DNA from 3 places in the Mesobacillus stamsii genome. Region 2 is predicted to be linked to each of the others. Evidence: predicted binding sites of a transcription regulator. Region 2 holds the regulator's gene; each other region holds the start of a gene.

Region 1 (10,775 bases), on a different contig from region 2:
TTTTTAATGGAGATGATTCCTTCCCGTTTTAACTCATTTAGAATCCTGTTTGTACTCTCGCGGGAAGTGCCGCAGAAATTGGCCAATTCCTGATTTGTTAAAGGAAGATCAATCAAAATGCCTGTTTCTCTTTGTTCACCGTAGCTATTCGTCATTCTGATCAATGTGGAGAACAGTGCACCTTTTTTCCCGTTAAGGACTAAATCACGGAATTTTGTCTGCGTTTTGCGGAAATGGTCGCTCATCCATTTCATAAATTCAAATGCGAGCGTTGGATTTTGGAAAATCTCCTTCTCAATCACATCTTTGCGAATTGCAGAAATGGTTGCATCCTCCAGAATCAATGCGCTAAGCAGATACTTTGGCGCTTCGGTAAATAGGGTTAATTCACCGCAAAGATCATTTTTCCCGCAAATTCGTAATGCGAGTTCACGGCCATCCTTGGTAATTTTGCTAATCTGCACCTTGCCGCCAAGAACCAAATAAAGCTCCTCTGCCTCCATGCCTTCTTGGAACAAGTACGTGCCCTTGGTAATCTTGAATGTTCGGTCTGCAAATTGGAGCAATTCTTTAATTTCAATTGAATGAGTTAGTTTCGTTGTGTTTGGCATGGTCATCACCCTTTTTCAATAGTTATCATCCGTGGCACTTTGTTCTGGTGATAATAATAACACCTAGATAGTGTTAACTAAATGACGTTTCAGTAAATGTCAAAATCTCGTCACAATCATCCGTTGATCCGTTCACATTTTTGCAACAAAGTCCTTTATGTATAGTATATCGATTAAAAAAGCCAACTGCTTCTGAGTTTGGCTGCAACTGTGTCAGTTCAATGAACAAAGTTACAGGGGAGGAAATAGCTTCGACTATGTGACCATGTCTTGCCTGCAATATGACAACATAATGACATTTCACCATAAAAACACTATCCGGGCTGTTTTTATGGTGTAATATAAACATAAGTGAAAATCAACAGTTTTAAATAAAGGACTTTTCATGTTACAGTGAGAATAGTAACAGTTACCGATATTTTTAGCTGGTAAAATGTCCATAATCATAACTTCTATAATTGGAGTTGACACAAATGGGAAAAACCATAATAAAAGACAAATTAAATAGACCGCTGCGTGATTTACGTATTTCTGTCATTGATCGTTGTAATTTCCGTTGCCAGTATTGCATGCCTGCTGAGATTTTTGGACCTGACTTTGCATTTTTGCCTAAGAGTGAGCTATTGTCCTATGAAGAAATCGAACGTTTGGCAAAATTGTTCATTGAGCTGGGAGTGGAAAAAATTCGGCTCACAGGCGGCGAACCTTTGATGCGCAAAGACTTGCCAATCCTTGTCAAGAAGCTTCATCAGTTAGAAGGACTGAAAGATATCGCGTTGACAACTAATGGTGTCATGCTCCCTAAATATGCCGAAGAGCTTTTTGAAGCAGGCTTAATGCGTGTGAATATTAGTTTGGATAGCTTAAAGGATGAATTATTCGGCAAAATAAATGGCCGAAATGTTGGGGTAGGACCAGTAATCAAGGGAATTGAAGCAGCGAAAAAGGCCGGATTAGGCGTAAAAATCAACATGGTTGTTAAGAAAGGCCTGAATGATTCCGAGATTCTTCCGATGGCAGAATTCTGCAAAAAGGAAGGACTGGAGCTCCGTTATATTGAGTACATGGACGTAGGCAGTACAAACGGCTGGAAGATGGATGACGTCATCACCAAAAAGCAAATTTATGACATGCTGAGTCAGCATCATGAACTAGAGCCGGTTGATCCCGATTACTATGGGGAGGTCGCCAAAAAATACCGTTACAAAGGAACTGCTATCAATGTTGGCTTCATCTCTTCCGTTTCAGAGTCGTTCTGCTCCAGCTGTACAAGATCCCGTTTATCGGCAAATGGCCAGATTTTCACCTGCCTTTTCAATGGCAATGGTCATGATATCCGTGACTTCATGCGTGCCGGTGCAACAGATGACGAACTCCGTGAACGAGTGACAGCAATTTGGAATCATCGCACCGATCGTTATTCAGATGAACGCACAGCTGAAACAGCAGGAAAAAGAAAAAAGAAGATTGAGATGTCCTATATAGGCGGCTAAAGACTCCATTTTGGAGTCTTTTTCTGCTTCAACGTATTTTTTTAGAATAAGAAAGTACAAATTTAACTTCGAGAGTTGTCAAGCTCCAGCGCCTAGCCCCTCGAGACATTTCGGTCCGCCCGATGAAGTCAAAGAGCGACTTCTTCGGGCGGACCTCCGAGGCACAGGACGTGCTAGACCCGCTAGCCACAGGACGTGGCGTTTTAGGCGGGCAACGCTTGTTGGGGCTGATCAAGGCGCTTGCGCTTTTCTTTGGGAATAAGCATTTTGGGCATACTATGTTTCCAACCGAAAGGGTTATGGGTATATAGGAATCTACAATAAATAAATGGTGGAGACTGCCGAATGCTAAAGAGAAGAATGGATTTTTTATTTGTAGTTATTTTAATAGTGTGCGTTTATATAGTCTTTTTTACTGGATACAGCCAGACAATGAAAATAATGGCGATTGTGGGATATTCTTTGATCCTGTTTATTAGTATCTTTTCGCTGATGCTGGAGAACCGGTCGGCACCACACACATTGATGTGGATGTATGTGCTGCTGGTATTTCCAGTCGCCGGGTATTTCTTTTATTTATTTTCTGGACAGCTGTATTTAAAAGGGTATTTATACAAAAGCAAGCGTATTAGAGACCGTGATCAATGGGAAAAGCTGATGAGGAGGGAAGAGTCAAGGGACCTTTCTTTCTTAACCGAAAATCAGCTTTGCTTTGCAAAATATGCAAAGAATGCAACTATGACCCCGATTACGACAGCATCAAGAGTGAAAATTCTTAAAAATGGGGACGAAACTTTTTCTGAATTGAAACAGAAATTACGTGAAGCGGAAAAATTTATTCATATGGAATACTATATTTTTCGTTCTGACCGGCTCGGAAAGGAAATCATCGACATCCTGATAACAAAAGCGAAGCACGGTGTTGAGGTGTTATTCCTGTTCGATGCTGCCGGCAGCATGAAAATTGACGCGGCTGACATTAAAAACATGCAGCATGCAGGCATTCAAGCTGCCCCGTTCTCTCCGTTAAAATACGGTTTTTTCAATCAGAAATTCAATTTCCGAAACCATCGGAAAATTGTTATCATTGATGGTGAAATTGGATTTGTTGGCGGTTTGAATGTAGGCGTAGAATACCTTGGTGAAGACGAGAAGATCGGTTTTTGGCGTGATACTCATATGATGCTGACCGGAGAGGCTGTCTATACTCTGCACAATGTCTTTCTGCTTGATTGGGAATATGTTAATCGTGAAAAGATTCTTGCGCACCAGGTTGCTGAGAAAAAGCTGCATGAAAGCGATGAACTGGATGGGGCAGTCCAGGTGGTTCCAAGCGGTCCGGACACACAGCAAGGCATCATGAGTGATTTTTACTATACGATGATGTCCTGTGCAACGAAGTCGATCTGGATTGCGACTCCCTATTTTGTTCCTGATGAAGCGATACGGACGGCATTAAGAGTCGCAGCAGCGAAAGGGATCGAAGTGAGGATCATAGTGCCAGAAATCAACGATAGCTTTCTGACTCAGTATGCCAGCCGTTCCTACTTCTCGGAACTGCTGCGGAATGGCGCTGAAATTTACTTGTATAAAAAGGGGTTCTTGCACCAGAAGGTCATCATTGTCGACGGAAATATTGCATCGATTGGAACGGCCAATATGGATATGAGGAGCTTCCATCTTAATTTTGAAGTAAATGTTTTCCTGTTTGGGTCAAGTTCGATCCGAGATCTGGTGGCACACTATGAACAGGACCTTGAAGATTCAGCGAAACTCAGCCCAGTCCAATACTATAAGCGGGGGCTAAGGGAAAGAACGAAGGAATCTTTCGCCAGGCTGTTTTCAGGGGTATTGTAGCTGGACAAATCCATAATATGGAAAATAGTATTGTGATTAAAGGGTTTTTCGTACACTTCACAAAAAGTCTACATATTTTTTGAAAGTTTTATGAGAAAATACGATGAGATTTGTTATCTATTCATTTTTCCATTACTCTTATACTCAAAAGAGTAATCTATCAAGTTAAGCGTGCAATAGGAGCTGATTATATGTTGGAACGAAGGAACCCTATCCCGATCGGAGAGGCAGTCAAAAGAGTCATGGAGCACAAGCAGAGTGGCTCAACTGAATATGTATCAATCAATGAAAGCTATGGACGGTATTTATCAGAGGATCTGAAAGCGACGAGTGACGTCCCACATTTTGACCGGGCGCCATACGATGGCTATGCAATCAGGTCAGTCGATTCAGAGGAAGCATCCCAAAATCAGCCAGTAGAATTTGAAGTGGTAGACCATATTGGGGCAGGAATGCTAACCGATAAGGAACTTGGACCCTTCCAGGCTGTTAGGATCATGACTGGGGCACAGATGCCAGTTGGCGCTGATGCGGTGGTCATGCTGGAACTATCGAAAGAAGTAGACCGAGACGGAAAAAAATATATGGAGACGAAACGAAAGCATCATAAAGGAGATAATGTTTCCTATCGTGGGGAAGATGCGCAGGAAGGGGAAGTGCTTGTCAAAAAAGGCACTTTCATCAATCCCGGAATCCAGGCGATGCTGGCAACGTTTGGCTACGCTCATGTCCCTGTTGCAAAAAAGCCGGTAATTGGCTTGTATGCAACCGGCACGGAACTGCTTGATGTCCATGAGCCGCTTGAACCGGGAAAAATCCGCAACAGCAATTCCTATATGATTTCCGCGCAGATCCTTAGGGCGGGAGCTGAAGTTAAATATTTTGGACAGCTGCCTGATGATTTTGACACCTGCTTTGATGCAGTAAGCAAAGCGATGGAGGAAGTGGATTTATTCATCACAACCGGGGGAGTTTCCGTTGGGGATTACGATTATCTGCCGGAGATTTATGCAAAACTTGGAGCAGAAGTCCTGTTCAATAAAGTAGCAATGCGTCCGGGCAGCGTGACCACCGTTGCTCAGCTGGATGGAAAGCTGCTGTTTGGCCTGTCTGGAAACCCTTCTGCTTGTTATGTTGGATTTGAGCTATTTGCGCGGCCAATTATTAGGACAATGCTGTTCACCGATAAGCCGCATCTAAGAAAGGAAAAGGCGATTCTAGATGCCAATTTCCCTAAGGCAAATCCGTTTACTAGGTTTGTCAGAAGCGCTCTGGCCATTGAAAACGGCAAGCTGTCCGTAACACCAAGTGGCCTTGATAAATCTAATATCATTATGAGTTTAGCGGGTGCGAATTCCCTGATGATTCTTCCAGGAGGATCAAGAGGTTTCGAAACGGGAACTGAAGTCGAAGTTCTGCTCCTTGAAGACCATGCTGGCAGTGACTGGCCTTGGTAAAACCAATGCTGTTCCAGATAGTAGGATATCAGAATAGCGGAAAGACGACCTTGAGCCTTACCCTTATAAAGCGATTAACAGCAGCCGGCCTGAAGGTTGCAACAGTGAAACACCATGGTCACGGAGGCAAGCCTGATATAGCAAAAGAAAAGGATTCCGAACGCCATATCGGCGCAGGAGCTGTTGTCTCAATTGTCGAAGGTGGGGGCAGGCTCGTTGTTCATGCGGAAAAAGAACAATGGTCACTGGCTGAAGAAATAAACGTAGTATCCAGTTTTCAGGCAGATGTCATCCTGATAGAGGGTTACAAAAGGGAGCCCTATCCAAAAGCTGTTATTCTTAGGAACGAAGCAGATATAGAGTTAGTAAAAGACCTTGCCAATATTCAAGTGGTTTTTTATCGTGACCCGATTGTGGTCAACTTATTGAAAGATTGTCCTTGTCCAGTTTTTCAAATGGAAGATGACAGAGGAATCGTTTGGGTTCTTGAGTACCTTCTCGATCAAGTTTAATCGGAACGACGATTTTGCGCGCAAAGATCCGATTCTTTTTTGACAATTCGGTGTCAGTTGGAATTGTCACTGCCAAAAATGTGATGTGTTTCACTTGTCGAATCTCCCGACTGGTTTAAAGTTAAGGTAGGAACCAAAAGGGAGTGTTCATTCATGAAATTATTTATACCGAAACAGCATGGAGCCTGGGCGATGTTGTTCATCCCTTTCTGGCTTGGAGCAGCGGCAAGTGAAATCGTCTGGCAGCATATCCCGTTTTTTATTGGCTGGCTGCTGCTATATTTGGGAACCTATCCGCTTTTATTGATGTTCAAAAAAAAGAAAATCCCGTTTTATCGCAAATGGGCCATGATTTATATTATTCCAGCTTTGATATTCTTAATGGTTCCGTTATTCACAACCCCATCGATCGTGTTCTTTGGGTTAGCAATGATTCCCTTCTTCACCCTTAACGCCTATTTCTCTGCTAAAAATAATGACAGGGCTTTATTGAATGATCTCAGTGCAATTATTGTTTTTTCCATCGCAGGCCTGGCTAGCAATTACCTGCCTAGTGCAGAAATGAATCCGCACGGGATTCTTGTGTTTGCGTCAAGTATTTTATTTTTTACAGGAAGTACTTTCTATGTGAAAACAATGTTCCGGGAAAAGAAAAACAGTTCGTACAAGTGGATTTCTTGGATTTATCATCTTCTCGTTCCGCTTTTATGGCTGGGAGTAGGAGAAGCAATTGTCGCTGTTGCGTCAGTACCAAGCCTGATCAGAGCCGTTGCACTTTACGGAAGACCGCTTAGCGCCATGAAGGTGGGAATTTACGAAATTGTAAATGCAGCAATGTTTGTCCTCATCATGCTTTTGGCAATTTCATAAAACAAGCAAAAGCCGCCAGAACTCTGGCGGCTTTTGTTATAATATCAGAATTTATCTGTTTAGCCTTTTTTGTAATTGCGGGAAAATTGGGCGTGGATCCCAATATTCTTAAACGAATCTTTTTTGTTGATAGACTCCGAAGGCGAAAAACGTCTCGAGGAGTTAGCGGCAAACAGCTTGCCTAAGCGTTGGGCTATGTGCAAATGCTGGACAAATTTATTTTGACAGGTTTGAGGGTATAGAGCGGAAAGTTGTCAAGAAACCCCCGTTATTTTGACAGGTTTGGGTGCTTTGAGCGAAAAGTTGTCAAGAAAACTCCGTTATTTTGACAGGTTTGGGTGTGTTGAGCGGAAAGTTGTCAAGAAACCCCTGTTATTTTGACAGGTTTGGCGTGAAATTACTTATTTGGATAGTGATTGGCTCGGTTGCGATCGGAATAGGTTTGAGCGGAGCGAGGGGAGGCTCGCCAGTCTCCTCGCGGAAATCGAGTGTCTGGAGTAGAAATCGATTATCAGCCAAACCAAAAAAGGACCGGGCGGTTTCTGCCCGGTTTTTCTTATTCAATATTGCATATTTCGCTTGGGCAGTTTTCGCAGTCAATTTCTCGTCTCAGCATATGGAGTTTGTGTACGGTTATAAATCCTTTGTCGATGGAGATGATTTCTTGTTTTCTAAGCTCACTCAGTAATCGGTTCACGACTTCCCGTGATGTACCGCAGAAGTTGGCTAATTCCTGGTTTGTCAAGGATACATCTATTTTCGTGCCGTCGGCTGTTTCCACACCATAGCTGTTCACCAAACGGATCAAGGTAGAATACAATGCACCTTTCTTTCCGTGTAGAACGAGATCCCTGAATCTTGTTTGCGATTTGCGATGTTGCAGCGACAGCCATTTCACGAGTTCCAGAGCCAATTTGCTATCCTTTGCAATTTCGTCCTCAAGCAGGTCCTTTGGAATGACCGCTACACTCCCGCTTTCGAAAGCCCTGGCATTTAAAATATGCTGCGATGTCGGACTGAATAACGTCAATTCTCCGACCAACTCACCCGCAGAGCACATTCTAATGGTCAGTTCACGTCCATCAGAAACCATCTTGCTAATTTGAAATTTTCCGCTCTGAATAATATACAGCTCGTTTGCAGTATTTCCCTCTTCAAAAAGAAGACTGCCTTTATTAATCTTTTTGATTCTATGAACTTTTTCAAACAAATTATTCATATTTGGTGACAAGATTGTAGCCGTCAACATAGCGATTCCCACCTTTTTAGAAATCTATACACCCGTCCGTATCTAATATTAATATTATTATATTGTAAAGCATATAAAATCATCAATGTAATTGTGAAAAGTTCACATATTGTTAATAATTTAGTTGCTTTTTTTTCGTTTCATTTTTATAATAAAAGGAACTTCACTAATAATTATAAGTTTAATTGATTATTTATGCATAAGTTGAAAGGAGGAAACCAATGAAGGCAGCTATTATTGGAACGTCAGGTTATGGTGGCGGAGAGCTGATTCGTATACTCAATAATCATCCATTTTTCAGCATTCATTCCGTACATACAGCAAGGGAGGAAAGGCCGATATCTTTCGAGTATCCCCATTTAACAAATATTTTTGAACAAGTCCTTACAAGCATCGATCCTGAAAAAATTGTCGCCGAATCAGATGTTGTCTTCCTGGCAACACCATCGAAGGTTTCCGGAGAACTTGTCGAAAGCTTTTTTCATAAAGATATAAAAGTCATCGATCTGTCCGGAGACTTGAGATTAAAAGAATCCGATTCTTATAGGAAATGGTATAAACATGAGCCAGTAGCTGAGTCAGTTCTGACCGAGGCAGTGTATGGACTTAGTGAATGGAACAGAGAGAAAATTGCCGATGCAAGCATTCTCGCTAATCCAGGCTGCTATCCAACTGCAGCGCTTCTCGGTCTCGCGCCGGTTATCAAGGAAAAAGTGATCGATCCCAAAAGTGTGATCATTGATGCTAAATCGGGCGTATCAGGGGCAGGAAGATCTCCATCATTAGGCACTTTGTATGCTGAGTTAAACGAAAATTTCAAAATTTACAAAGTAAATGAGCATCAACATACCCCGGAAATTGAACAGCAATTAAGTCTTTGGAATGGGGCAGAGATGAAGATAACCTTCAGCACCCATCTGATTCCAGTTACGAGAGGAATCATGACAACCATGTATGTCAACCTAAAAAAAGAGATCGATACGGTGAAATTGCTGGATTTATATGAGGAAACCTATTCCCGACACCCCTTTGTAAGAGTTAGGAAGAAAGGGATTTTTCCGGCGGTGAAAGAAGTAAAAGGCTCGAATTACTGTGATATTGGCTTGCATGCGGACAGCAGGACGGGGCGGCTGACAATTGTATCAGTCATTGATAATTTGATGAAAGGCGCGGCAGGGCAAGCCGTACAAAACGCCAATATTATGTTTGGATTAGATGAAACGGCGGGTCTTAATCTGATGCCGTTGTATCCATAAAGGAGGATTCACAATGTACCAAGCTACAACAGACAAGAAATGGATCAAAGATATACCGGACGGCGGGATTTTGACTCCAAAAGGATTCAAATGCAGCGGTGTCCATGCGGGATTACGCTATAACAAGCTGGATCTAGGGCTGATTGTTAGTGAGACACCAGCAAGCTGTGCTGCCGTCTACACTACAAGCCATTTTCAGGCGGCTCCTCTTGTCGTTACTCAAGAAAGCATTGCGCGCGAAGGAGTTCTCCAGGCAGTCATTGTCAACAGTGCATGTGCAAATGCCTGCACAGGTGATCAGGGATATCGTGATGCACTAAAAATGCGGGAGCTGACAGCGGCAAAGTTTGGGCTGCCAGAACATTATGTAGCCGTTGCCTCCACGGGAGTCATTGGTGAATTTTTGCAAATGGAAAAAATAGAAGCTGGAATCGCAAAGCTTGCTATCGGAAACGATCAAGAGGATGAAACAAACTTTCAAACGGCGATTCTGACAACTGATCTAGTCACGAAACACGCTTGTTATTCAGCTGAGATTGATGGTAGGACCGTGTCGGTCGGCGGGGTAGCAAAAGGGTCTGGTATGATTCATCCGAATATGGCGACGATGCTTGGATTTTTAACAACAGATGCCAATATATCAAGTGAAGCACTGGCCAATGCGCTAAAAGAAGTAACCAATACAACTTTTAACCAAATCACAGTCGACGGCGATACCTCAACAAACGATATGGTTCTTGTCATGGCAAATGGTGAGGCCGGGAATCGACCACTGCATCCTGAGCATCCGGAATGGCCAGTGTTTATTGAGCTTTTAACAGAAAGCTGTGCCAGCCTTGCAAAACAAATCGCCAGAGATGGAGAAGGAGCGACAAAGTTGATTGAAATTTCCGTATCCGGTGCATTGTCTGATGAAGAGGCTAGAATGATTGGCAAGCAAATAGCCGGGTCCAATCTTGTCAAGACAGCGATTTACGGAGCGGATGCTAACTGGGGTAGGATCATTGGCGCAATTGGCCAAAGTGAGGCAAGCGTAAACGCGAATAATGTAGATATTGCGTTTGGTGATATCACCATGCTGAAGAAAAGTACACCGATGGCTTTCGACGAAGAAAATGCAAGGGAGTACTTAATGAATGACAAAGTCGAAATCTTTGTGAATCTAAATCTTGGGGATGGCCAAGGAATGGCATGGGGTTGTGACCTTTCGTATGATTATGTGAAAATTAACGCTAGCTATCGGACTTAAAAAGGGGAGGATTCTTTGAAAACGATAGTCATGAAATGTGGCGGAAGTGTGCTGGAGGAACTTGATGACCCATTTTTTATCAGTCTTAAAGAGTTGATGAATGACGGATATTTTCCGGTCATCGTTCACGGGGGAGGCCCGGCGATCAATTCCATGCTTGAGTTTTATAACATGACTCAAAACTTCAAGAATGGGCTTAGGGTAACATGTGAAAAGACAAT
Region 2 (10,775 bases):
GAATATTGTGGCCTCCCAGATTGAGAGTCATAAACGATTTGGTGGTGTGGTCCCGGAGATCGCTTCGCGGCACCATGTCGAGCAAATCACGCTTGTGTTAGAGGAAGCACTCAGCCAGGCAAAAGTAGATATGAAAGAGCTCGATGCGATTGCTGTAACAGCAGGACCAGGTCTCGTTGGTGCGCTTTTAATCGGTGTAAATGCAGCCAAGGCTTTAGCCTTTGCTAACAACATTCCGCTGATAGGAGTTCATCATATTGCTGGCCATATATATGCAAACCGGCTTGTTGCTGAGATGAAGTTCCCGCTGCTTGCGCTTGTCGTGTCTGGGGGGCATACAGAGCTTGTTTATATGAAGGAGCATGGTTATTTCGAGGTGATAGGGGAGACGCGTGACGACGCAGCAGGAGAGGCCTATGATAAGGTTGCTCGTACCCTGAATCTTCCTTATCCAGGCGGTCCGCATATTGATAGGCTTGCCCATGAAGGAAAGGCAACCATTAAGCTGCCAAGAGCCTGGCTAGAGGAAGGGTCCTATGATTTCAGTTTCAGCGGTCTGAAATCCGCTGTGATCAATGTTGTCCATAATGCACAGCAACGAGGAGGAGAAATTGTTCCGGAAGAGCTTGCAGCCAGCTTTCAGGAGAGTGTTATTGATGTTTTAGTCACGAAGACGCAAAAGGCAGTTAAGGAATACGGTGTAAAACAAGTGTTGCTGGCTGGAGGGGTTGCGGCCAATAAAGGACTGAGAGCAAAATTATCTGCAGTTTTTGCCGATTCGGATGTGGAGCTCGTCATTCCTCCGCTGTCCTTATGCACCGATAATGCAGCAATGATCGCGGCTGCAGGAAGTGTCATGTACGAGAAAGGGCAAAGAGCGGGGTTAACACTGAATGGAGACCCTGGGCTAGAGATCACAATCCACAACCAAAATCGCGGGTAAAAAATCTTTTAGCACCAAATATTTGTGGATAAGTAGATAAGTAAGCTTGTTTTTGTGGATAATGTGGAAAACTCTATGGATAACCTTTAAATTAGTCTTTCCTATGTGAATAACTGTGTGAACAAAAAGTCCCGGTTTTTACTATTACATTTTGAGCAAAATATGAAACCGGATATATTCATATCCGGTTTTTCTCATTTCTATGCCAATTCTGTCCATTCTTCCATCAGCTCGTCGATTTTTTCTTTCAGGCTTTCGATTTTGGAGTGGATTTCTGCTGCTTTTTCGTGATCTTGGAAGATGTTTGGGTCACAAAGCAATTCTTCGTATTCGGCGGCCTCTGTCTCGAGCTTGTCAATCAGCGCTTCGACTTCTTCCATACGCCGCTTGCGCTGACGTTCCAGCTTCTTTGCCTCTTTATCCTGTTCGTAGGAGGTTTTGTCCTGTTTGACTGATTCGGTAACCTTGCCAGCCGCTATTGCAGCCTGTCTGGCAAGTGCCTTCAGTTCTTCCTGATCTAATTTCTTTTCGACGTAGTAATCATAATCACCTAAATATTCTGTTGCCCCACTGCGGTTCAGCTCCAGAACCTTTGTGGCGATCCTGTTTATAAAATAACGGTCATGGGAAACAAACAGGATGGTGCCCGGATAATCAATCAAAGCATTCTCTAGAACTTCCTTGCTGTCCAGATCGAGATGGTTTGTTGGTTCATCTAGAATGAGAAAATTGGAATTTTGCAGCATCAGCTTGGCAAGTGCCAACCGTGCTTTTTCACCGCCGCTCAGGGTAGAAACGATTTTTAACACATCATCGCCTGAAAACAGGAAGTTGCCCAATACGGTGCGGATTTCCTTTTCGGATTTCAGCGGGTGCTCGTCCCATAGCTCGTTTAAAACCCGTTTATTCGAACTCAACTCTGCCTGTTCCTGGTCATAATAGCCGATCGAGACATGGGAGCCATATTGGATGCTGCCAGCGATCGATGGCAGGTTTTCAACAATGGTTTTCAGCAATGTCGACTTTCCAACACCATTAGGTCCGACCAGTGCCGTACTATCACCGCGAGAAAGATGGAAGGTAATATCCTTTGACACGGGCTGGTTGTGATAGCCAACTGAAAGGGCGTCCACTCTCAAGACATCATTTCCGCTCTGGCGCTCGATCTGGAAGCTGAAGGAAGCGGATTTTTCGTCAGCTAACGGCCTGTCCACTCGGTCTATCTTCTCTAACTGCTTCCGGCGACTTTGGGCGCGTTTTGTTGTCGAGGCCCTGGCAAGGTTCCGCTGGATAAAGTCCTGAAGCTTGGAGATTTCATCCTGCTGTTTTTCATAAAGCTTCAGGTCGCGTTCGTAATTTGCGGCTTTCTGATGCAAATACGAACTGTAATTTCCTGGGAATTTCGTCAGCTGATGGCGGGAGATTTCGTATACCTGGTTCACTACCTTATCGAGAAAATAACGATCATGAGAAACAATCAAAATGGCCCCATCATAGCCTTGAAGATACTGTTCAAGCCAAGAAAGTGTATCTATGTCAAGATGGTTTGTCGGCTCATCAAGGATCAAGATGTCAGGATGCGTTAATAACAGCTTAGCGAGTGCAAGCCTTGTTTTCTGTCCACCGCTTAAAGTGGAGATTTTTGTGGAATAATCAAAAGACTGAAAGTTCAGGCCGTGAAGGACCGAACGAATATCTGCTTCGTATTGATAACCGCCTTGCTCCTTGAACTGAACTTGACAAAGGTCATAATCTTTCAAAATTCTAGCATACTCTGCTTCATTGGAAAGGATTCCAGGATCAGACATGGTCTCCTCAAGCCGCCGCAGCTCTTTTTCCATGCTGCGCAATTCGTCAAAAACAGCGAGCATCTCTTCCCAGATGCTTTTCTCGGATTCCAGTCCGGTATTCTGGGCAAGATAGCCGATCGATGTGCCTTTCGGGCGGATGATGTCTCCACCGTCATGTGATTCATAGCCAGCAATGATTTTCAGCAGGGTTGATTTTCCAGCACCATTCCTGCCGACCAGGGCAACTCGATCATTAGTCTGTATTTCAAACTTAATATTCGCTAAAATAAGATCAGCCGCAAAATATTTTGAGAGCTGATTAACTTGTAATAAAATCATTTTTTTTTTCACCTCTAATGCCTTATGGATAGTGTAACCCAAACTAAAGGGCTCGGCAATATTTGCTTGTGAGGGGAGACATTCAGCCTTAACATGTAAGGATAGAAACAAAGTTCACACACAAGTTTGTGAAAATAGTGTATTATTTGGTTGAAAGGAGCTTGAGCATGGCAGAATTTACGCATTTTAATGATGAGGGAAGAGCGAAGATGGTCGATGTCAGTGAAAAACCAGAGACCGTCCGTACGGCAGTTGCCCATTCAAGCATTACCGTTAATGAAGATATATATGGCAGAATTACCGAAAATAAAATAAAAAAAGGCGACGTACTAGCGGTCGCTCAGGTTGCTGGCATCATGGCAGCCAAGAAGACTTCCGAGATTATTCCTATGTGCCATCCGATTCCCTTAACAGGCATAGACATTTCATTTGCTTGGGAGCAAAATGGGAGTGACTATACTCTCGCAATTGCTGCAGCAGTTAAAACGAAAGGAAACACAGGTGTAGAAATGGAAGCGTTAACAGCAGCATCTGCATGCGCGCTGACTGTTTATGATATGTGCAAGGCCGTAGACAAAGGCATGGTGATTGGCAAGACATATCTTTTAGAAAAAACCGGCGGGAAAAATGGTGATTTTAAGCGAGATGAGAAGATAAAATAGAAATACAAACAGGGTGGAGGATTTGAGAATGACCAACGATGGAATGAAGATTCCGCAAGCAACGGCAAAACGTTTGCCTCTCTATTACCGATTTTTATTGAACTTGCATTCTTCAGGCAAGCAAAGGGTTTCGTCTGCGGAACTGAGTGAGGCTGTCAAAGTAGATTCAGCGACGATCAGAAGGGACTTTTCCTATTTTGGGGCTTTGGGCAAAAAGGGTTACGGTTATAATGTAAACTATCTGCTGACTTTTTTTCGAAAGACGCTGGACCAGGATGAACTTACAAAGGTCGGTCTAATCGGTGTCGGAAATTTGGGCACCGCTTTTTTGAACTATAATTTTTCCAAAAACAATAATACGAAAATTAAAATTGCCTTTGACGTTGATCCGAATAAGGTGGGAACACAGATTGGCGATGTACCAGTCTATCACATGGATGATCTTGACAAGGTTCTTATAGAGGAAGGCATTCAGGTTGCAATTCTGACGGTGCCCTCCACCGTGGCACAGTCGATTACGGACAGATTGGTGCAGGCAAATGTAAAGGGAATTCTTAACTTTACACCGGCAAGGCTGAATGTACCGACTTCCATCAGAATCCATCATATTGATCTCGCAGTAGAATTGCAATCGTTGATTTATTTCTTGAAGCATTATCCAACCGACGCGGAAATAACGGAAGTGGAAGAATAAAAATAGCTCCTTCAGATGAAGGAGCTATTTTTTATTCTGGTTATTCTTCAGTTTGAAATGGAACAGGACCATTCTGATGCCGGACCCAAAGTCGAATGTTGCAAGGGCTACGAGCAAATAGCTGAAAAACCCCCAGCCTGTTTCGTTGACATTCTGGATCGCGAAATAGGTAAATAAGCTGCCTAACAAGATATAGACAACGCCTGAAAATATAGGCGATTGCTTCATGACTTAAAATCCCCCAATAAAGCTTTGAATTTTTTCTGCTTCTTTTATCATTCTCTCAATGTCTTCTCGAAATACCGATTGAAGCATAACAACCATTGTATTCATTGTAACATGGGCAATGATCGGCACAATGATCCGTTTTGTTTTCACATATAGAAAGGCAAAAGTGAATCCCATAGCTGAGTATAGGATCACATGTTCAGGCTCCATATGGGCCAACGCAAAAATAACGGAACTGATCAAGGCGGCAAAGAAAAAGTTCATTTTCTGGTGCAGTCTCCCAAAAATAATCTTTCGGAAGACGATTTCCTCTAGAATTGGACCAATAATCGAGCTGACAAGGATGACAACCGGGAATTGTGTAATCAGTTTGATGATTTGCTGAGTATTCTCTGAGCCCATTTCAATTCCCAGCATGCTTTCTATAGTACCTGCAATCGACTGGGCAAACAAGGCAAGAAATACCCCGCCGAATGCCCAGGCAGCCGAGCTTGCCGGTGAAGAAGCGTCGCGAAAATCAGTGTCCTTCGTTCTTTCCTTCCTTAAAATTAGAAGGATGATCAAGAGTGTCAGTGAAAAGCTGATCACTAGCCAGTATGGAATCGCGAGGGTTTGCATTTCCTCCAGACTTTTTCCCATGGCAGTTCCGATAAAGACAACAAACGGTACACCGACCAAGCTGGAAATCTGCATGACGATATAGGCAATAATGACGAACCAGTATTCCTTTTTCAAAATGAAAACTCCTTCTAGTAGGATCGGTTTATTTGAAGATGTGCAGCTATTATAGAAATGCTATCTATCCATTTTACTAGTAAGTGTTGGGAAAGTTCAAATATCAGGTTGTCTTCTAACTATTTTTAGCAAAATTCCAGGGAACAGGCGGTCATATAAGCGATCCCACATAAGAATAAGAAAGACGGTTTAGAAGCTGTTTAGAAAATTTTATAAAAAAATTATCCTTCCTGCTTGCAAAAAAAATCGAGATTCATTATTATATAAATTGTGTTAGCACTCTATAAAGGTGAGTGCTAATAAACAAGAATCTACATATAATTTGAGGAGGTTGTTTCACTTGATCAAGCCATTAGGAGATCGTATTATTATCGAGCTTGTTGAGTCTGAAGAAAAAACTGCAAGCGGTATCGTTTTACCCGACACAGCGAAAGAAAAACCTCAAGAAGGAAAAGTCGTAGCTGTTGGTACTGGCCGTGTACTTGAAAACGGAGAGCGCGTTGCTCTTGAAGTTGAAGTCGGAAACCGCATCATCTTCTCAAAATACGCAGGCACAGAAGTGAAGTATCAGGGAACTGAATACCTGATCCTACGTGAAAACGACATTTTAGCAGTAGTAGAATAGAATAGCGGAAGCGCCAACGTCTCGAGGGACTAGGCGCTAAAGCTAGACACAAACAAAAGTGTAGAGATTCATATAACAAATAAAAATCCTAAGGAGGTTTTTCTACCATGGCAAAAGAAATTAAATTCAGTGAAGAAGCTCGCCGCGCGATGCTTCGCGGCGTAGATTCTCTTGCAAATGCAGTAAAAGTAACTCTTGGACCAAAAGGACGTAACGTGGTACTTGAGAAGAAATTTGGTTCACCATTAATCACGAACGATGGTGTTACAATCGCAAAAGAAATCGAACTTGAAGATGCATTCGAAAACATGGGTGCTAAGCTGGTAGCTGAAGTAGCAAGCAAGACAAATGATGTTGCTGGTGACGGTACAACTACTGCAACCGTTCTTGCTCAGGCGATGATCCGCGAAGGTCTTAAGAACGTAACTGCCGGAGCGAACCCAATGGGTATCCGTAAAGGGATGGAAAAAGCTGTTATTAAAGCAGTTGAAGAGTTAAAGGCTATTTCTAAGCCAATCGAAGGGAAGGCTTCTATCGCTCAAGTTGCCGCAATCTCTGCTGATGACGTAGAAGTGGGCCAATTGATCGCTGAAGCAATGGAGCGTGTTGGCAACGATGGCGTAATCACAATCGAGGAATCTAAAGGCTTCACAACAGAATTGGATGTTGTGGAAGGTATGCAGTTCGACCGCGGATATGCATCACCTTATATGGTAACTGATTCTGACAAAATGGAAGCAGTTCTTGAAAACCCATATATCCTGATTACTGACAAGAAAATTGGCAGCATCCAGGAAATTCTTCCTGTTCTTGAGCAGGTTGTCCAACAAGGTAAGCCATTATTGCTTATTGCGGAAGATGTTGAAGGAGAAGCACTTGCAACATTGGTAGTCAACAAGCTTCGCGGAACATTCAACGCAGTTGCAGTAAAAGCTCCTGGCTTCGGCGACCGCCGCAAAGCAATGCTAGAAGATATCGCTGCATTAACTGGCGGCGAATTGATCACGGAAGAATTAGGCCGCGACCTTAAGTCTGCTACGATCACCTCTTTAGGACGCGCTTCTAAAGTTGTTGTTACAAAAGAAAACACCACGATCGTGGAGGGTGCTGGAGACAGCGCACAAATCAAAAGCCGTATCAACCAGATCCGTGTGCAAATGGAAGAAACAACTTCTGAATTTGACCGTGAAAAGCTGCAAGAGCGCCTAGCAAAGCTAGCTGGCGGCGTTGCAGTCATCAAGGTTGGTGCTGCTACTGAAACTGAATTGAAAGAACGTAAGCTTCGCATTGAAGATGCCCTTAACTCAACTCGCGCTGCAGTGGAAGAAGGGATCGTTGCAGGCGGAGGCGTTGCGCTTCTAAACGTATACAAAAAAGTATCCGAAATCCAGGCAGAAGGCGACGAAGCTACTGGTGTGAACATTGTTCTTCGTGCAATTGAAGAACCAGTTCGCCAAATTGCTCACAACGCAGGCCTTGAAGGCTCAGTCATCGTTGAGCGCTTGAAGCGCGAAGAAGTCGGCACAGGCTTCAACGCTGCAACTGGCGAGTGGGTAAACATGATCGAAGCTGGTATCGTTGACCCAACAAAAGTTACACGCTCTGCTCTACAAAACGCAGCATCCGTATCTGCAATGTTCCTGACTACTGAAGCAGTAGTTGCTGACATTCCAGAAGAAAACGGCGGCGGCATGCCTGACATGAGCGGCATGGGTGGAATGGGCGGCATGATGTAATAAGTGCCTCCAACCCTTGATATGAGTGGGTTTTGTAGGGTGCTTAGAGTGATTTGCTAACATTTTGCTAATATTGAGGATTTTAACGGAGGCTTCTCATAAGTTGAGCAAACTTGTGGGAAGCTTCTTTTTGGTTTCTTGTTGAATATGAAGTCAGTAGACTTTGTGAGCTTTATAAAAATGGCTTGGCGATTGCGAAGGAAGAGGACAACTTACCATGAAGAAAGTATTGTATCGCTTTTATTTAGATTTTGAAAAAGAAGAAAATTGGGTTATGATATGGGAGCGTAAGAAGAAATCGGCGCATTATTAGTGAGTGTTCACCTATTAATATTCTAATGAGAATGGTTATTTTGTTGATATTTTTAATGATATAATGAAGATAGAATGCAAAAACCTGATAGAGGTGGAATAAGGTGACTAATTCTAATTCTAATAATATTGGATTAATGGATAAGGATAAGTTGTTAGAGATATTTGATTATCTAAATGAACGGCTAAAAGAAAATTTATTGCAACTAGAGATAACAATTTATGGTGGTTCTATTATGACGATGGTATATGATAATAGACCAGCAACTAAAGATATAGACTGTGTGTTTGGTAACACTAATACGAAATTATTGGATAACATATTAGCCCAAACCAAGTTTATTTTTAATCTTTCAGAGGGTTGGATAAATGAAGAGATTAAGGAGCCGCTGAAAGCCATTTTAAGAGAAGATAAAGAAACCTATAAGGTATATTCCAACTTAAAAATTTTAAAACCTAGGGCAGAACAATTGTTAGCAATGAAAATATTAGCAGCTAGACCAGAACCTGCTAAGGATTTTGTTGATGCCTTTTTACTATGTAAAGATTTAGGTATTACTACTAAAAATGAACTTTTAACTATTTTTAATAATTATATACCGCTAACTCTAATCGGCGAGAGACAAATAAATTTTATAAAATATTTAGGAAAGGATTTAGGATATGATTGGGAATAAGTATTTACTTTCATTATTCGAGTATCCTGATGAAGATACAAGTTTAAATCAATTATTAGAAATCCTAAGAACAAAGGATATGGAGTTTATTGAGAGTCTTATCAATCCAATAGATTTAGAATTATGTAATGATACTGAGTTAACATACTTAACTAAAGTATCAGCCTTGATAGATTATTATTTGCAAATTTATTCTATTGAAGTACCAAGTTGGCTTAGAAATGAAAAATTATCGTTTACTCATCCTTATTATCATTCTAAGCGAATAAGTGATTTTGACAGATTTAAATTACAATATACAAGTCCTGCTCCCTTTAGGGCAAAAAATGTTTATTTTAATTTAGAAGGTATTAAAAGAGTGTAACAAAAAGATGACTGGAATTTTCGGGAAGCTTCTTCTAACTTGAAAATGAGTTAATCTTAAAGGTTGTACCTCTAAAAAACCTGATCGATTCATTTTTGCTATAGTATTCCAATCTATCTGTTAATCATTGGGCAACACTACACCATAATGCCCTAGAACCCTTGATAGGATTTGGTTTTGTAGTAAGAGAGTGGTTTGCTAATATGGATGTTTTTATAGAGGCTTTTCAAAAGTTCACTGAACTTTTGGGAGGCTTCTTTTTCTTTTTGTGATGGTCCAATTATCCGGGAAAGGAGTGTTGAAAACCGGCCCTACTTGTCCTAACGTATCTATTTTTTCATTTTTTAAAATATTTTTATGTAAGGTAATCTTACATCGAATATTAAACGATGTGCTAATTGGGTTATATTGAATGAAGGGGTGAAATAAATGAAGCTTACTTCGCGGGAAATGGAGAAATTAATGATCGTTGTAGCAGCTGACTTAGCACGGCGTAGGCAAAAACGAGGGTTGAAGCTTAATTATCCAGAGGCTATTGCTATTATTACATATGAAGTCCTTGAAGGTGCGCGGGATGGAAAGACGGTAGCTCAGTTAATGCAGTTCGGTGCCACAATATTATCAAGGGAAGATGTAATGGAGGGTGTTCCTGAGATGATTCATGATATTCAGGTGGAGGCAACTTTTCCGGATGGGACAAAGCTTGTGACGGTGCATGACCCAATTCGTTAATAAAAGGAGGAGTAGGCAATGATTCCTGGTGAGTATGTGTTGAAAAAAGAAATGATTGTATGCAACGAAAATAAACAAGCGAAGAAGATTCAAGTTCTCAATAGAGGAGACCGACCGATTCAAATAGGGTCGCATTTTCATTTCCTTGAAGTCAATTCAGGTTTACACTTTGACCGGGAACAAGCCTTTGGAATGCACATTAATATTCCTGCTGGTACTGCTGTACGTTTTGAGCCTGGAGTTCAAAAGGAAGTAGAACTTGTTCCATTTTCAGGCGAACAAATGGTCTACGGTTTAAATAACAAAACAAATGGTCCGGTAGGAAAGGTGGTTGATTAATGAGCTTTAAAATGCCGAGAAAGCAGTATGCTGATATGTTTGGTCCAACAGTTGGAGATGCCGTCCGTTTGGCAGATACCGAACTATTTATTGAGATTGAAAAAGATTATACAACCTATGGAGACGAAGTGAAGTTTGGCGGTGGCAAGGTTATCCGAGATGGAATGGGGCAGCATCCCTTAGCGACTAGAGCTGAGAGTGTCGACTTAGTTTTCACCAATGCTATTATTCTCGATTATACAGGCATTTATAAAGCTGATATTGGGGTGAAGGATGGTTATATTACTGCTATTGGAAAAGCGGGAAACCCACTATTGATGGACAATGTTGATATTGTTATTGGTGCTTCTACAGAAGTAATTGCTGCAGAGGGAAAAATAGTAACTGCGGGTGGGATTGATGCTCATATTCATTTCATATCTCCCGGGCAGATTGAGACTGCCCTTTCCTCTGGGATTACGACAATGTTAGGTGGGGGTACAGGTCCTGCAACAGGAACAAATGCAACAACTTGTACACCGGGACCATGGAATATTCATGGAATGCTTCTTGCTGCAGAAGAATATCCGATGAATCTTGGATTTTTCGGAAAGGGAAAT
Region 3 (10,775 bases), on a different contig from region 2:
CGATTCAAAATAGATTCATACCAATTCTTATTTGTGTCTTTCCATGATTCCTCTTGGTTAAGAAAGGGTGTGAATACAGCAAGCTTAAGGTCGGGATATAATTCCTGAAGCTCAAACACAGCCTCGCCCGCCCATAATTCCACACCTAATTGCCCGCTGATCATTACCCACTCCAAGCCATCCTCGATCAGCGGCACGATCGTTTTCTTTATTGCAGTTTTTATGTATTCAGCTGCCGGATGGTCAGGTTGAAATATTCCGATTTCAAAAGGTTTATATCCTGATATCGTCGCTACTTTGACCATGGTTTGCTCCTTCACACAATCTCCGTCTTATTGAAGTTATTCGCTTTAAACAATATATATACCCTTTTTACACTTAAAAAAACAAGGGCTTTTTCTGCCCTTGTTGCTTTTCTTATTACCTGCCGAATCCCATTCCCGGGCCATATCCCATTGGTCCGCCGAATCCTGGTCGTGGTCTTGGACCAACTGGAGCTACTCCGCCTGGTACTGGACCAGGGCCGCCATAAAAGTTCTGGTTTGTAACCTGGTTCACTGTTGACTCAGTATGCGGAAAATAGTGGACATGGTCATAATTAATATGATTTACATTAGTAGTATGAGATGGATGAACATGTGGAACCACATTATTGACAAACTGATTGTTCACACAGCACTTAGCGGGATGAACTACTGTTGGCAAAACATTCGTTGGCTTACAGTGCATAGTGCATAACTCCTTTCCTTAGACTTATTCTTTACATTAACAGCCTATGTAGAAGTTATGCGTCTTGTACTAATGAAAACACCTATTTTTGAAAGATACTTGGCAATGCATGCGTTATGAATCTATTAAAGGAATGTGTAAAAGCTGTCCTTCAGCCCGCTGAATAAGACAGCAATAAGGGTGATGACAACAAAATAGAGAACTAAAACTGCTTTATACATCTTACCAACCCCGTAATATTATATTGATTTTTACCACCGTACAATTTTACATTTTACAATGTTCGAACCATACTTACAACAGGATCATACAGATTTTGATCATTTAAATGTTAAAATTTTGTTACAATTGAAAATAACCTGGCGAAACTTGTTGAAACAGGCTCAATTTGACGAATTCTGCGCTTGCCCGGGAAATGCTTTCCGGGAAATTCTCTGAATCCTTTTTTCAAGTTCTTGTTTAAAAAGCATGTCTTTTTTTGTTGCCAGCTTTCTCTCGCTGATCTGCTCTTCAGCTAGTCGACAGTACCTCAAAGCCATTTCGAAATTCCGCTCCCGATGTTCAAAATGCTTGGCCAGTTCAATGCATGCTTCTCTCCTTTGCATCAAGCTTCCCTTCTCCGCACTTTCCTTCCATAGTGGAAGCGCATCCTGCCATTTTTTTTGCTTCTTATGTTCAAAAGCAAGCGCATGCTTTGCAGAAATTCCCTGAGCGTTGTCCTCATCCATTAGTCCAGTGAAAGCCTGCTTTGCTTTTTCACTTTCGCCAAGATAAGAAAACCAGCGTCCAACCTCATAAGTTTCTTGTGCGGTCTGGTATCCGTCATATCCGAGCAACTGGAAACTTAAATGTGTATATAGAGTCAACAATGACAGGATATCTGTTTCATTGTGCCTGATGACACCCAGCAATCCTTCCGGGTTTTTCCTTTCCAGAAAGTCAAAGTAAATCATCGGTGCCAGAAAGCCGGGAATATCATCTTTCCGCTCAAGACCCAGTACTTCCTGTTCGACGATGCTAAGTTTCATTCGTTCAAGCTTATGCTTCCACATTCTTCTCGATGCATGAAACAAATCAAAATGCCCAAAGGAAGGCAGCTTTGGAACGTGGTCACGAACAAGGGTATGCCTTGTTTTAACCTGAGGCCAGTCAAACGCCTTCCCATTGTATGTAACCAATGTAGTATAATCAACTTTTTGCAAGAAACTTTGGTAAAGCGCGATTTCCGCTCCCGGACTAGGCAGAATATGCTGTATAAGCTTAACTGAATCTTCTGAGACACTCGCATGGCCAAGCAAGAAAATCGTATTCCCTGCCCCGCCGCCAAGTCCCGTCGTTTCTGTATCAAAAAATACCAAATCGCCTGCACGATGGCCGGACGCAGAAAGCGGATGCTTTGTCTGTTCCTGATTCCACAGGGAGATAGCTTTTAACAGATCTCTGAACTGGTAATGGCCATGCTTGTGGTCCAGCGGATAAACAACTTCCCTTACTAGGCAGTACTGTCCATCAAAATAGAAGGGGAAAACATGTTCTTTCTCCCAGACGTCGAGAAACGGGATTTCAGGATCGGCTTTTCGCTTAACCGCTTCTGTTTCTTGGATGATATTCACAGGATCAGTCTTCTCCGTTTCACTCTTTATGTGTGGCTTCAGCCTGTTCAATTTGTTCTTTAAACTCATTTTCCCCCTCCTCCTAGAATGCCGTTTTTAAAAACAGATTCAACAATTTCACTACATCTTTTTTTGAGTGGTTGGAGGTTGTATCGGTTCCGATACAGGATGGACAGCCATCTGAACACTGACAATTAAGGACCATTTGTTTCGTTTCATTCAAGATGTCCTCCATGCCAGAATAGATTTTTTCACTCAGGCCAATTCCACCAGGATAACGATCGTAAAAGAAAATTGTTGGTTTTTCATTATGCGCAGCCTTTACCTGCGGAACGACATGGACATCAGAAGGATCGCACATAACAAATAATGGCGCAATATGCTTCAATGCCTGCGAAGTTCCGATCAATCCTTCCTCCAGGCGGTCATCGGAAAACTCGGAAAATTCCTTAGAAAGTGAGATCCAAGTTGAGCTCGTGTGCAATTCTTCTTCCGGAAGATGGATGGGACCTGATCCGATATTTTCATGAGTCTCAAACCTGATTTTCTTGAAGATGGTAGCCATTGCCCTTACACTTACATCTCCATAACCAATTTTTGTCTCTTCATTCCCCCTGTGCTTGTCTTCTTCAAGGACACTGAGTTGGACGGCAAGATTGGCATCAGTATAATAATCGACATCTACTTCCCGGACGAACGCCTTCTTTTCTTCCCAGTCGAGCTTTTCTACTTGGTACTGGACTCCCTGGTGGAGATAAATCGCCTCTTCATGCAACAGGGTCATTGCTGAAAAAGTATCCATTTCACCAATTACCCTTACACTGGCTACATCTGATTGATCAATAATCACGACATTTTCCTGAGATGCCGACCGAAGACTGATGTTATGGGCCGGGAAAGCATCATTCATCCAATACCATTTCTCTCCGTTCTGATGAAGGATACGCTCTTCCGTTAAATATTCGAGGATTTCTTCCATTTCTGCGGCCCCAAATGTGTCTCCTTTTTTCAATGGCAATTCATATGCAGCACACTTGAGATGGTCAATCAGAATGATCAGGTTATCTGGATTGATTAAGGCTGTTTCCGGACTGCGGTTGAAAAAGTAGTCGGGATTTTGGATGACATACTGATCCAGCGGACTAGAGCTAGCCACCATGATGACCACCGACTCTCCATGCCGTCTGCCAGCCCGACCTGCCTGCTGCCATGCACTGGCAATCGTACCCGGATATCCGTTCATGATACAAACCTGAAGCTGGCCGATATCGACACCCAATTCAAGCGCATTCGTACTGACAACACCATAAATTTCTCCCGATCGCAGTCCTTTTTCAATCGCACGCCTTTCCGTCGGCAGATAGCCCCCCCTGTAGCCTCTGATTGCTTTTGGCCCAAGCTTATGCTTGACCAGCTCCTGCAGATAAGTTAGCAAAATTTCCACCCTTACCCTGCTTCTTGCAAAGACAATGGTCTGGATCTTGTTTTTCAGGAATTCTCCCGCAAGCTTTCTGGTTTCAAGTGTGGCACTCCTGCGGACATTGAGTGGAATGTTGACAACTGGCGGATTATAGAATAAAAAATGCTTCCTTCCAGAAGGGGCGCCATTATTATCGATTAACACCATATCTTTCTCGGTCAATCCTTCTGCGAGTTCAAGTGGATTGGCGATCGTCGCCGATGTACAGATAAAAACAGGGTCACTGCCGTAATAATGACAGATTCTTTTTAATCTCCTAATGACATTTGCCACATGGCTGCCAAAAACGCCTCTGTAAATATGCAGTTCATCGATGACAACATATTTCAGGTTCTCGAAAAGGGATACCCACTTAGTATGGTGCGGAAGGATTGCCGAATGGAGCATATCAGGATTGGTTATAACGATATGCCCGGCTCTCCTGACCTTTTGGCGAATATTTGAGGCTGTGTCTCCATCATATGTATAGCTATTGATAGATAGTTCCGCCTCCTGGATCAATTCATTGATTTCACTTTTTTGGTCCTGTGCCAGCGCTTTGGTAGGAAACATATAAAGAGCCCTCGCATTTGGATTATCAATAATGGATTGCAGTACCGGCAAATTATAGCACAGCGTTTTCCCAGAGGCCGTTGGTGTGACAGCAACGATGCTTTGTCCTTTCATGATTTGTTCGTATGATGACCTCTGGTGGGTATACAATTGGGAGATCCCACGCCTTTCCAGTGCACTTCTCAGGATCCCGCTTAAATCCTCGGGCATTTCTTCGGTCTGTGCTTCTTTTTCCTCCATCGTATGCCAGTGGACGATATTCTTCTTTACTGATTCACTAACCTTTAATTCTTGCAATATCTCTTGCATGCTTTTTCGGACTTTCATCACGTTCACCTCGTTATCCTTATTTTAGCGAATAAACGTTCGTTGCAAAAGGAAAATTATCATTAAATTAAACTGCTAGTTTTTGGCATTGCGTTTATCTCGAAGCTTCTGTAGGAAATACATATGTTTTTTAGCATCCTTTTGCTAAAATGATAGGAAAGCAAATTATTTTGAGGTGTTTCATTTGGATAAGCAGGAAAGAAAAAATATATTAGCAAAATTTTCGTTGTTCAGGGACCTTGAGGACCATGAATTAGATAAGATCGTTGATATTTCCATTTCGCGGAAATGGAACAAAAATAGCCATATCTTTATGCAGGGTGACCCACTTGAAAATGTTTATTTTATCAATAATGGCAAGGTGAAAATCTATAAAAGTGATGCGAATGGCCGGGAGCAAATCGTTGCCATCCTTAAGAAAGGGGAAATGTTCCCTCATGTAGGCTTTTTCAGGAAAGGTGGTTATCCTGGTTTTTCTGAGGTATTGGAGGAAGCAAGCCTTGTCGTTGTCCCAATAGCACAATTCGAAAAGGTTCTGGTCGAAAACCCTCATTTGAGTATCAAGCTATTCAAGGTCCTGGGGGAGAAAATCGTCGACCTACAAGAAAGACTGGAAGCTCAAATACTTAACACTACGTATGAACAAATCATCAAGCTGCTGATCAGGCTTGGGGAGCTTCACGGAGAAAAGCAAGCTGATGGTGCAATTTTATTGACAACGGATTTTACAAACAAGGATCTAGCCAATATGATTGGCACTACTAGGGAAACGGTCAGCAGAACATTGACCAAAATGAAAAGAAATGAGTTGATTTCCACGGATGAAGCTGGGAATTTGATTATCGACCCTGAAAAATTGCTGAACGAACTTGTCTAATTTTTTCAAGAAAAAACGCCCGAGGCTCTTTGCCCCGGGCGTTCATGATCTTATTCCGTTTTGCTTAAACCCATCATTGTTTCCAGGTCTTCTTGAGCGGACGTGATCAATTTTAGGTTGAACGTGTCCTTAAGAACCTGCATCACGCCATCAGAAATGAATTCTGGCGGCTTAGGTCCGATGCGGATATCCTGAATCCCTAGGCTGAAAAGTCCAAGCAGGATCGCTACAGCTTTTTGCTCGAACCAGGAAAGGACGATGCTTACCGGCAATTCATTTACGTCACATTCAAAGGCATCAGCAAGTGCCTTGGCGATTTTTACCGTTGATACTGAATTATTGCATTGGCCAAGATCCAGATATCGAGGGATATTGGTTCCTGGAACCATACCATAATCGACATCATTGAAACGGAATTTTCCGCAAGATGTTGTCAAGATGACCGCCTCTGGAGGGAGAGATGTTGCAAGCTCGCGGTAGTATTCCCCGCCTTTTCCCGGTGCATCACAGCCGGCAATGACAAAGAAACGCTTGATTTTCCCTGATTTGACTGCTTCGATTACTTCTGGTGCCAACCCTATCACTGTTTCATGATGGAAACCAGTCACCAAGGTTTCTTCCGATTCCATATTAGCTTCTGGAAGCTCCAATGCTCTTTCGATAAGCATGGAGAAATCCTCACCTTCAATTTTCCTTACATTTTCAAGACCTGTTACTTCGTATGTAAACATACGATCTGCATAAGAACCCTTGATCGGCATAACGCAGTTTGTCGTTGCTAGGATTGCTCCAGGGAATTTTTCAAACAATCGACGCTGGTCAAACCATGCCTTTCCGATATTCCCCTTCAGATGCGGATATTTTTTCAATGCCGGATAGCCGTGAGCCGGAAGCATTTCGGAATGCGTGTAAATATTGATTCCTTTGCCTTCGGTTTGCTTCAGCAATTCTTCAAGAGCGAATAAATTATGCCCCGTTACAACGATTGTTTTGCCTTCCACCTTATTTTGGCTCACCTTAACAGGCTGTGGGATGCCGAGACGGCTAGTGTGCGCTTCATCGAGCATTTCCATCACGCGGACGGCGGATTGACCAACCTTCATCGCCATATCAATATGTTCCTGGACATTAAAGTTGGAATTAGTCAAAGTCATATATAATGCTTCGTGTGTTGTGGCGTCAACAAACGGATCTGTGAATCCAAGTTGATTTGCGTGGGTTCGATAAGCCGCTATGCCTTTCAGTGCAAAAATGATCGTATCTTGTAGACTTGCGATTGTTTCATCTTTTCCGCAGACACCAACAACTTTGCATCCTCCTGTCGGTGTTTGTTCGCATTGGTAACAAAACATATGTACATTCCCCTTTTCTGCTTTATTTTCTAGTTCAGCATACAGAGGATGAAACATGGATTATGTGATCCAAATCACACAAAAGGCATTTTTCACAAAGTGTTCAAAAAGGGTCGTTTCTTATTTTGAAGAAAAATACTATCTTCTTGAACAAGGACATTCCCTGTCACATAAATTATGATAAGAATTCTTGCAAAGGAGGATGAATCGATGGCAGCCAACCATCCTGATCGCCCAAAAAGACCTGAGCCGCTCGAACAGTGGTTCAAATCGATGAACCAGCTGATGCAGGAAAAACCCGTGAAAGGAATCCTGCAAAGCATTGATGACTTTTTCAAACATCCCTTTCCCCCGTCTTCCATCGCTGTACAAGTAAATGAAACACCGACTGAATATATAGTGACAGCAGAATTACCGGGGATCAAGAAGGAGGATATTTCGATTGATGTCATTAACAACTCGCTCACAATCTTAGTAAACAAAACCGAAATGGCTTCAGAAAAAAACGATATCGCAAAAACAGAAATGCATATGACTTCTTCAAGGCAAGTCAGCCGGACTATTCCATTTGCTCATCCGATAAATGATAGAAAGACAAGAGCTTCCTACCGCGATGGATTGCTTACCATTAAAATCGCGAAAAAACAGGGGAAAAAAATCGATATCTTCATAGAGGAATAATAGAAGCAGGCATAATTGCCTGCTTATTTTTTAGACTTTGAAAATTCCGCCGAGACCCTTTACAAGCGATGATACCTGGGTAACCGCATTCATCATCATGCCAGCAGTATCGACCATTTTAGTAAAATCGAAGTTCCCATCCTGGCTTTTAAACGAATTCATGATTGATTGCATACTGGATGTCTGCTTTGGCATGAACGATTGCTGCGGATATGGGTTATAGTTTTGGTAGTCAGCTTGCGGGTTATAGGAACCGTAAATTGGGTCATCCTCCGGTATCAACGGATTTTGAAAAAGCATTTTTGTGTAGTTATTTTTGTTATCCGCAATTGGGTTTGACTGTTTCCACTGAGGGTTGTTTCCTTGTAAATAAGGATTCACAGGATAACCCTGTTGCGGATAATAATTTTGCCAGTTTCCCGGCGCAGCATTCCAATATGGTGGGGTATATTGCTGAGGGATCGGTTGCTGCCGGTTGAAACTTTGATTATTCCTACTATATTGGTGCGTTTCCTGGCTGTTTTGGTATCCCTGCCAGTGCGGTTGGTAGGGGTTCATCTTATTCCTAGGGCCAAACATGGCGAACATCCTCCTCCAATCATTCCTTACGATAGTATATGATCAAACCGCCCAAAGGGTGAGAGGTTGGAAAAGGCTTCCGGTTTTGTCTAACAATGAAAGATACTGTCGGAAGTTTCAATTTTTGAAAAATAAAGGACACTTACGTTTTCATGATAGTATGGATTCAAAGGATGAAGGAGGATGAAAAAATGAACGTTCACGAACTGAAAAATCTATTTGCCCGGACTAAAGAATACACTCCGGACCATGTAAACGAATTGCTCGATTTTACGAAGAAGTCGTACATTCAAAATGAGATTACCTTTCTAGAATACCGGAATCTTGTTCGTGAGCTGGAATTGCTAGGAGCTTTCATTCCCGAAGATCAGAAAGAAATACCTTTGTAAAAAAATAAAAGCACCATGCCGCTTGACCGCCCCTCTTACTAGCCAAATTGGCTGAATGGAGGTGCTGGTCGATTGCGCTGGTGCTTGTTTATTTTTGGCTGCCTTGGAGTCTGTCCGATAAAAATTTTTTAGCGTATAATTATGCGATAATGCTTCCTATTCATCCGTTTTATTGTATAAAAACATTCATTTTGAATAAAAATACGTGGATTTCACTCCGTCGGAAAGACTCCTAGTTGGTTGATCGCAATGATCAGACTTTTTAGGATAAATTCCACTGACTGGGTTTGATCGAGGAATCGTTTTTTGCTTGTTTCCGGAAAAAATGCCTGTACAGAAATGACTTCAAGATAATTCGCAGCCGTTTCAATCTGGTTGATATGAAGGTTTTTCGGCCTGTTCTGACCTAACCATTCAGACGCTGATTTTTTCCAAGAATCTGTTGTCAACTTTACCTCATCTGCAAACGGCTTGACTTCCTCGTGAAAATCACCTCTTACCTGCTGTTCCTTTGTATCATGAAATCGTTGAAGGGCATATTCCAAGTTCTGCAGCAATCTTTCCGATAATTCAATAAGATTTTGTTCGGCTTCCAAGTACATCACGCTTTCTTTTATCCGATTCTATATTGGACGGTTTGCAGCTTTCCCTAAATCCGCTACTTTCATCTATTCTAGTATATTTTAACAACTGATTTCAAGTTTGACCGAAGCTTGCCCATGAATCGTCTCGCTTGAAAAAGGAATGGGTTGCTGGATTTCCCCTTCCAGTTTATCAAGAAGCATACTTGTGCTTTCTAAATGCACTAAATGGTCACGGTACATTTTTTCTCGGACTATCTGCACAGATTCCTGTAAATTCATCTCAGTGTCTTCTAGGCAATGGGTCATTTCAGTCAACATTCTTACAAAATTTTCTTTTTCCATTCCTGGCTTCATTATCATCTCTCCCAATTTGGTATTTTAAGGTCTAGCAGAATGAACACCCGGTCTCCGACGACGAAACATTCCTTGTAAATTTTCGTCTCTTGACTGTATCATTCTACCTGCAGATATAACCTCCTTCCCAGTTGACAAAACTAGTAGGAATTCGGCAAACAAAGTGTTTTTCAGCACGAAACTTTACAGTCTTCGACATTGGCCAAATCGCATGAAATTTTCCCAAATGAACACACTAATTGTCGGGAGGTGTTTACATGAATAAAAAACAACTTAAAACGGCACAGCAGCCGAATAAAACGGCAGAGAAAAAAGCTGGCTATGGCAACAAAAAGCTGGAAGGACCGAATCGCCCGGCTGAATGATGAGAAAAGCGCAAGCGCCTTGGTCAGCCTCGACAAGCGCTTAACTAGACCATTCTCGAAGTGGAGAAAAAGCAGGGAGAATCCCTGCTTTTTTCTATGCCCACATTAATCTGAGGTGAATAATTCTTTGATTGTTATCAAAGCATGCAATTGTTTTTGCTTTTTTTTATACCATTTGGTCAGATGAATCGGATGCCGATTAGCAGGGTCAAAATATTCCCAATCTTTGCGAAATCTCCGCTGAACATACCAATCCATTTGTTCCCTGTAATGATGCCGGATGATTGGATACGTACAGCGCAGGAATGGCGTGTCCCTTTTTTTGGGCACCGAAAAGAATTGCTCATAATCATGTCTGGATCCGGTATGTTCCGTACTTACTGCAAATTCCAGAAAGGACGAATAAAAACGGGGATCAAAAAGAATTGATGCCAACTGCTTACCAAGATTGATCCGATTGCTGATATATTTGAAACCATGTACGCTTGCTCCGTACAGCTCCCCAGCGCATGTAGGAAAGAGGACGGTACTAAAATGCAGATAATCCTCTAGCATAAATATAGACGTATTGAAAACTCGTTTCTTATATACCGGTTCGTTGATTACTGGTTCCTGGATGACATTCTGTTCGTTAATAATCAAGGCAGTCATGAGCCTTCTTTTGTCTCGAGCCTTCCAAAAGAACTTCCACTCCTTCTCCATATAAGCCGATACATCCAGAAATCTAAGCAAGTGAAACATTGGAGTGCTCCTTTTCGTCGAATAAGAGTACAATAGAAGCTGTGCGTAGGCGTCACGAAAAATCAACCAATTCGCCCGTTCATAAGTAAGGAATAGCCGGTTGCGAATAACAGGGTCAAGCATTTTCGGAAACCATTCCCCTTCCAGGTCAC

What was found. The regulator Rex, encoded in region 2, represses fermentation and respiration genes when NADH is low (regulators of the CRP and FNR family bind a similar motif). The targets are predictions, from matches to a motif close to TTGTGAAATATTTCACAA.
Region 1: a site for Rex is predicted at 6,009-6,026, ahead of J2S25_RS09060 (YwiC-like family protein). Genes of this name have one in related genera too.
Region 3: a site for Rex is predicted at 6,993-7,010, ahead of hcp (hydroxylamine reductase). Genes of this name have one in related genera too.

What each region holds. Positions count from the first base shown of each region.
Region 1 is NZ_JAUSUN010000008.1:151,818-162,592, reverse strand. Features, by position in the region: gene J2S25_RS09085 (Crp/Fnr family transcriptional regulator) at 1-611, opposite strand, end outside; gene moaA (GTP 3',8-cyclase MoaA) at 1,085-2,104, shown strand; gene cls (cardiolipin synthase) at 2,450-3,961, shown strand; gene J2S25_RS09070 (molybdopterin molybdotransferase MoeA) at 4,153-5,418, shown strand; gene mobB (molybdopterin-guanine dinucleotide biosynthesis protein B) at 5,412-5,930, shown strand; gene J2S25_RS09060 (YwiC-like family protein) at 6,084-6,800, shown strand; gene J2S25_RS09055 (Crp/Fnr family transcriptional regulator) at 7,357-8,019, opposite strand; gene argC (N-acetyl-gamma-glutamyl-phosphate reductase) at 8,271-9,305, shown strand; gene argJ (bifunctional ornithine acetyltransferase/N-acetylglutamate synthase) at 9,319-10,554, shown strand; gene argB (acetylglutamate kinase) at 10,570-10,775, shown strand, end outside.
Region 2 is NZ_JAUSUN010000025.1:2,219-12,993, forward strand. Features, by position in the region: gene tsaD (tRNA (adenosine(37)-N6)-threonylcarbamoyltransferase complex transferase subunit TsaD) at 1-943, shown strand, start outside; gene J2S25_RS15990 (ABC-F family ATP-binding cassette domain-containing protein) at 1,144-3,072, opposite strand; gene moaC (cyclic pyranopterin monophosphate synthase MoaC) at 3,240-3,734, shown strand; gene J2S25_RS16000 (redox-sensing transcriptional repressor Rex) at 3,763-4,428, shown strand; gene J2S25_RS16005 (YdiK family protein) at 4,453-4,656, opposite strand; gene J2S25_RS16010 (CPBP family intramembrane glutamic endopeptidase) at 4,660-5,391, opposite strand; gene groES (co-chaperone GroES) at 5,732-6,016, shown strand; gene groL (chaperonin GroEL) at 6,124-7,752, shown strand; gene J2S25_RS16025 (hypothetical protein) at 8,169-8,741, shown strand; gene J2S25_RS16030 (hypothetical protein) at 8,728-9,105, shown strand; gene J2S25_RS16035 (urease subunit gamma) at 9,535-9,837, shown strand; gene J2S25_RS16040 (urease subunit beta) at 9,856-10,176, shown strand; gene ureC (urease subunit alpha) at 10,176-10,775, shown strand, end outside.
Region 3 is NZ_JAUSUN010000001.1:220,376-231,150, forward strand. Features, by position in the region: gene J2S25_RS01185 (SLOG family protein) at 1-305, opposite strand, end outside; gene J2S25_RS01190 (CotD family spore coat protein) at 421-729, opposite strand; gene J2S25_RS01195 (ribonuclease H-like domain-containing protein) at 1,113-2,411, opposite strand; gene J2S25_RS01200 (DEAD/DEAH box helicase) at 2,425-4,701, opposite strand; gene J2S25_RS01205 (Crp/Fnr family transcriptional regulator) at 4,886-5,578, shown strand; gene hcp (hydroxylamine reductase) at 5,629-6,930, opposite strand; gene J2S25_RS01215 (Hsp20/alpha crystallin family protein) at 7,141-7,611, shown strand; gene J2S25_RS01220 (YppG family protein) at 7,642-8,190, opposite strand; gene yppF (YppF family protein) at 8,382-8,579, shown strand; gene J2S25_RS01230 (YppE family protein) at 8,792-9,181, opposite strand; gene J2S25_RS01235 (hypothetical protein) at 9,263-9,517, opposite strand; gene J2S25_RS01240 (DUF2515 domain-containing protein) at 9,988-10,775, opposite strand, start outside.